DNA from 2 places in the Bacillus salitolerans genome. Region 1 is predicted to be linked to the other one. Evidence: riboswitches for the same ligand, from Rfam matches in the RefSeq annotation. Region 1 holds a riboswitch; the other holds the start of a gene.
What was found. A riboswitch is a leader RNA that binds a small molecule or an ion and turns the genes downstream of it on or off. The one in region 1 is predicted to bind S-adenosylmethionine.
Positions count from the first base shown of each region.

Region 2: another riboswitch for S-adenosylmethionine. It lies ahead of ACFSCX_RS07705 (sugar ABC transporter substrate-binding protein); the one in region 1 lies ahead of metX (homoserine O-acetyltransferase MetX).

Region 1 is NZ_JBHUEM010000022.1:7,025-10,203, reverse strand. Features, by position in the region: gene ACFSCX_RS14280 (DUF6449 domain-containing protein) at 1-281, shown strand, start outside; gene ACFSCX_RS14275 (RNA polymerase sigma factor) at 295-804, shown strand; gene ACFSCX_RS14270 (hypothetical protein) at 1,287-1,625, shown strand; SAM riboswitch class I at 1,736-1,847, shown strand; gene metX (homoserine O-acetyltransferase MetX) at 1,915-3,012, shown strand; SAM riboswitch class I at 3,039-3,137, shown strand.
Region 2 is NZ_JBHUEM010000008.1:15,391-18,569, forward strand. Features, by position in the region: gene ACFSCX_RS07700 (HAD family hydrolase) at 272-952, shown strand; SAM riboswitch class I at 1,052-1,156, shown strand; gene ACFSCX_RS07705 (sugar ABC transporter substrate-binding protein) at 1,332-2,408, shown strand; gene ACFSCX_RS07710 (sugar ABC transporter ATP-binding protein) at 2,490-3,179, shown strand, end outside.

The sequences.
Region 1 (3,179 bases):
GGAATGACTTTCAAAAAGCACTGATCATTAAAAGTAGTCAAGAACTAAAGGATTTCTTTTACAAAGAATCACCTAAAAGCCTCCTTAATTACCTTGAGAAACAAAGTGACGTACTAACAATCACAGACAAGGAACAAATTATTCAGGCATGGGAACAGTCTACACATCAATTAGAGGGACAATATTTCATTGCATTCGTGTTCGATAATAACGAAATTGTCGAAATGATGAGTTTTAAAGAAGGTAAAGTGCCAAGTTTCATAAAAAGTTCACTCAAATAAGAAGGCGATAAAAATGAATTGTGAAGGAATGTATCAAACCTTTTATAAGAAGTTGTATAATACCATTTTTGCAATGGTAAGGGACCATTATTTAACGGAGGACATTGTTCAGGATACCTTCATAAAGGCATTTGTTAAGTTTGATACGATATCAGCTACAGAAAAGGCGGGTGCCTGGTTAACCGTCATTGCAAAGAGGACCGCTATAGACGCGATTCGAAAAGAGAGTAGGAGAGTACATGTCTCGATTGAAGATATAGATCAGTATTTTAGTGAAATCTCAGAAAAGTACGTATTAGAAGATGAAGTACAGTGTGATTTATTAAAGGAAAGAGTTGAACATGAGATTAAACTACTTAGTGTTGATCAAAGAGCGATCATCCATCATAAAGTAAATAATGGTTTGAAAGAGAAGGAAATCGCTGACAAACTTGATATTAGATCAGGAACCGTTAAAATCAAACTTTACCGTGCAAGAAAGCAGCTGAAAGAGAAAATATATGGTCAAACATATAGTGCTTGATTGAAAAAGAGTTCATCTTATAGGTGAACTCTCTTTTTTAGCTACTAGAAAATAAAATATGATGGAACCTAATGTTACCTTCTGTTTCTGTACAAATAGTATATTGCATATAAAAACTATGCTATCAGCAACTAGTAAGGGCTTGGTGCTATACAAGTTTCTGTATCAAATAAGGCAATTAGATTGGTAGTAGAAGTGACTTGCGATCAAGAGCGTACCTGTGTATAAATAGTGAATACATCTTGATTTTTTCTATGGTCCTTATGCAATATTTGACATATTTCTCAGGAAATATTCAATTTTTGTATATTCTAATGAAATGTGTCGACTATATAACACAATGTAACATATTTCTTGGGAAATATACCATTTATTGTAGAAGCGTAGGTAAGGGTTAATAATCTGTCGAACGAATCATAAAGGTAGATAACGTTCATATGTAGAAAGGTGTATGTAAGCTAAAAGTGAAAGGGTTGAGATACATGAAGCTATTACTTGAAAAGTTCACAGAGGTAGTTCTAATTCAACCAAATTTAAAACCTATTCTCCCGGTAAATCCGTTGTATATTTCATTTCAATCAGGATATGATCTATTATTCTTAAAGATTTCGTCTCAAGGATGTGAAGTGTTTAATGATTGTCAGGAGAGAACAGACCTTTGGATAAAAGGTGACCTCACTTGTATCCAATCATTTTTGATGGGGAAAGAAAGATTAAGAAAAATTGAAAGTAGAAATCAACTGAAAATTACTGGATCATTTAAAGACATCTTATTAGTGGAGTCATTATTTGCATTATGTAACATTGAATTATCAGCATAAATAAAAAGATAGGATTATGTTATTGTAAGAAAGTTAAAAAAATGGTTTGACAGGTCGAAAAAAGATGTGCTATATTCATATCAATATTTATTCAGAAAATTTAATAAAGTATCTTATCCAGAGAGGTGGAGGGACTGGCCCTATGAAACCCGGCAACCGATTTTCTTAGTTGAAAACACGGTGCCAATTCCTGCGGAGCTTTATGGCTTTGGCAGATAAGAAGAGTAGATTGAATGATGCCCTCTTCTTGTGAAGAGGGCTTTTTTAGTTTGAGAAAGGAGGCAGGTTGTTGTTAACGACGAGAAGGTCACTTGAGTTTGAAAATGGGGAAATACGGATTGGTGACTTCCAAACTGAACATGGGGAAACGATTAACAACGTAACGATAGCGTACGAAAGAGTAGGGTGTGTAGGGGCACCAATCCTATTAATCTGTCATGCTCTAACCGGTAACCAACATGCCGTTGGGTCATTAAAAAATCCTGGCTGGTGGTCAGGATTAATCGGACCTGGAAATAACATTGATACTGAGAAATGGCAAGTAATTACACTTAATGTCTTAGGAGGTTGTAATGGTTCAACAGGACCCACCTCAAATAACGGGGATGGACAGAAGTATGGTTCATCTTTTCCGTCAATTACTATAAGAGATATCGTAAGGAGTCACTATATTGCATTGAAGAGTTTAGGAATTCATGAGGTTCACTCAATAATAGGCGGTTCTCTTGGGGGAATGCAAGTCTTGGAATGGGGGATATTGTACCCGAATTTTGCACCACTGCTTATTCCGTTAGCTACTTCCCCATATGTAAGCGACTATAGCATCGCCTTTAATACGATTGCACGATATGCCATTACAAGTGATCCTAATTGGGTAGATGGTAACTATAGTGAAAATCCAAGGAATGGTATGGGAATAGCTAGAATGATTGGGATGATATCGTATCGTTCTGCAGGACAGTTCAATACTAGGTTTCAACGAAAAAAATGTGATATAGGAGGTGAAAGTTCTAAAGACAGTACGTATCAAATAGAATCCTATTTAAAGTATCAAGGTGAAAAATTTATCAATCGTTTTGATGCGAATAGTTATTTGTATTTACTGAAGGCAATGGATCATCATGATATTGGATTTAATCGTGGGGGGTGGAGAGAGGCAGTAGAACTTTTTCAATCAAAAATTGTTGCCTTTAGCTTTGAGGATGACCTACTATATCCTGCTAATCTTCTAGAAGAATTGGTTACCTTATACCAAGCAAGAAATGGAGTAGCGTCTCATTATGTGATTCCGACTGCCTTCGGGCACGATGGTTTTCTTGTCGAGTTTGAAAAATGGGGGAAAATACTGGAGCAGGAGTTGTGTTCTGTCAGGCAAAAGGAAAGATAATTACACTCTTTGAAAATTCTATAAACTTCTTATCAAGAGCGGTGGAGGGACTGGCCCATTGAAACCCGGCAACCATATATAGGTGCTAATTCCAGCAGAGATTTATTAATTCTGAAAGATAAGAAGGGGAATTATCCGTCATCCTCTTCTTAAATAGGGTGTTTTTT
Region 2 (3,179 bases), on a different contig from region 1:
AAGTTTCTGGTGTTTAGTTTATACAATGTTACTGCTAAATCTAGCTCCAGCTCCCAAGTGGGTAAGGTAACAACTTTAAAAAATTCTTATGATTTGGAAGCAGCCTTTTCTTCAATATTAAGATAGTATAAAAGTCTTCATTGATACTTGTTTCAAATAGGTCCGTACATTACCTAATGATATGTGAGATGTCTATCTAAACTAGAAGTTTATATACATAGTATAATTAACAGTAATAGGGTATTATTGGTAGAAAAGCGAGGGATTTAACGTGAGTACATATAAGATTGTTTTATTTGACTTGGACGGCACACTTTCTGATCCGAAGGTTGGGATTACAAAATCGGTTCAATATGCCCTAAATAAACTAGGTATAAATGAACCGAATTTAAATAGACTAGACTGCTTCATTGGTCCTCCCCTGCAAGAAACCTTTTCTAGTAAATATGGTTTCAATGAACATCAAACAAAACTTGCAATTGAATTTTATCGGGAAAGATTCAAAGAAAAAGGGATGTATGAGAATACATTGTACCCGCAAATTCCTTCTCTGTTATCAGAGCTTAAAAATAACGGAGTCATTTTAGTAGTTGCTACATCCAAACCAACAGTCTTCTCAAACCAAATTCTAGATTATTTTACTATTCGGGACTATTTTAAGTTAGTTGTAGGAAGTAATCTAGATGGTACTCGCAGTGCTAAAACTGAAATTATTGAATATATCGTGCAACAGTTAAATGTCTCATCATATTCAGATGTAGTAATGATTGGTGATCGTATGCATGATATTATCGGGGCAAAAAACGTAGGAGTCGATTCAATCGGTGTAACGTATGGGTATGGATCAGAAGACGAATTAAAAAAGTGTACTCCTACTTACATCGTTCATCATGTGGAAGAGTTAAGAAAACTATTAGTTTCGGGCGTTATGGTATCGAACGAAAAACAATAACCAGCAAAAAATTCAAATTATTTAAATTTCTTTATTGACAAAGTGGTGCAAACATTTTATTATGCTAATTAATCACAAAAAAAAATAAAGCGAAAACAACTCTTATCAAGAGATGGCTGAGGGACTGGCCCGATGATGCCCGGCAACCTACCGTTTACGGAAAGGTGCTAACTCCTGCAGGAAGGAATTCCTGATAGATGAGAGGTTGCCGAAATCCTTGTATTTGGTAAGCCTCTTTTCTATGGAAAAGAGGCTTTTTAGCGTCCATGATTTAAGATTGGAAAGTTTTCATCGGGAAGGAAGGGGAGGAAATTAGGAAGTATTGTACACTTAAACTTTAATGCGTTAATTTGATAATAAGAGAAAAGGGGTAAGGGGAATGAAACATAGAAAGAGTCTGATTTATACATTACTTTTAACTGTATTGCTAGGTCTTTTATCAGCATGTAGCTCTTCGAATACATCAACAGACACAAAAATAAGTGGGGACCAAGAGCAGAATTCGTTACATAATAAACGAATTGCGCTTATCATGCAAATTAATTTAGGGACATTTTCTTCCCAATACATATCGGGAGTAAAGGATCAAGTTGAGAAGCTTGGCGGGGAAGTAACTGTCTTTACAGCCGATGGTGATTTAGCGAAAATGGCCTCCAATCTAGATGCAGCCATTAACCAAAAATTTGATGGAATTTTAATTGATCATGGTACGAAGGAAGCTCTTGAAAGTGGTGTTAAGAGAGCGTCTGAAAAAGGAATACCAGTTGTTGTGTTTGATGCAGATATCGTAGTGGATGGTGTGACGGTATTAGAGCAAGGTGATCAAAAGATGGCTGAGATGACTTTGGAAAAACTTGCACAAGATGCTGGAGAAACAGGAAATATCGTAAAAATTTGGGTGGCTGGCTTTGCCCCAATGGAGCGTCGTCAAGTTGCATATAAAGAGTTTTTAGAAAAATATTCAAATATTAATGAAATCGCAGCTTTTGGTGCTGCGACTGCCAACACCGCTTTAGATACACAGGCACAAATGGAAGCAATATTAAAACAATATCCGAATAAAGGTGATATTACAGCGGTTTGGGCAGCATGGGATGAGTTTGCAAAAGGTGCCGTTAGAGCAATCCAGCAAGCGGGACGGACTGAAATTAAAGTATATGGAATCGATTTAAGTGATGAAGACTTGCAAATGATTCAAGATCCTAATAGTCCATGGGTTGCTTCTGCAGCTGTTGATCCAACAGATATTGGTCGTATTCAAGTACGTTATTTATACCAAAAGATACATGGTGATGATACGCCAGAGAAGGTTATTCTAGAGCCGGTGTTTGTTGAGCGTACACAGCTTCCAAGTGAGAATATTACGACAGACCAGCTGCATGAACATGTAGAAGGATGGGGAAATAGTCTGCAAGGGTATACAGACTATATTAAAGAGCTTGAGAGCAGTAAATAAGAATATAAGAAGTCCAGTCGAAATAACGATTGGACTTCCTGTTATGAAGGAGAGTGATTGTTTGTGGGGAACGTACTAGAAATGAAACAAATGAATAAATCTTTTTCATCAGTACCTGCATTAAAAAATGTTCACTTTTCTATTAAAAAAGGTGAAATCCATGCGTTGCTGGGTGCAAACGGGGCAGGAAAAAGTACACTAATGAAAATCCTGTCTGGTGCTTATACAGCTGATAGTGGTGATATTTTCATAGACGATAAACCTGTAAAAATGAATAATCCTAAACAAGCAAAAGAACTGGGCATTCAATGTGTGTATCAAGAGGTAGATGTAGCCTTAGTTCCTCATCTAACCGTGGCAGAGAATATACTGTTAGATCGGCAAACAGACCGAAATCGAAAGCTATGGATATCTTGGAAGAAATTTTATCATGAAGCAGAGGAAATTATAAAGAGGCTTGGATTTTCCTTATCTGTTAAGAAAAAGGTTGAAGATTTATCGCTAGCTGAAAAACAGTTAGTTTTAATTGCTAGAGCCATAAAGGAGCAGGCGAAAATTGTTATTTTTGATGAACCAACCGCGCCGTTAAGCGCAGATGAATCAGAACGACTGTTTACCATTATGAAAACATTACGAGATACAGGTGTTGGTTGTATCTTTATATCGCACCGACTTCCAGAAGTATTCCAAATATGTGATCAAATCTCCGTAATGCGTGATGGAGAGAAGGTTGTGACAATTCCTACTTCTAGCACAACAATTGATGAAGTA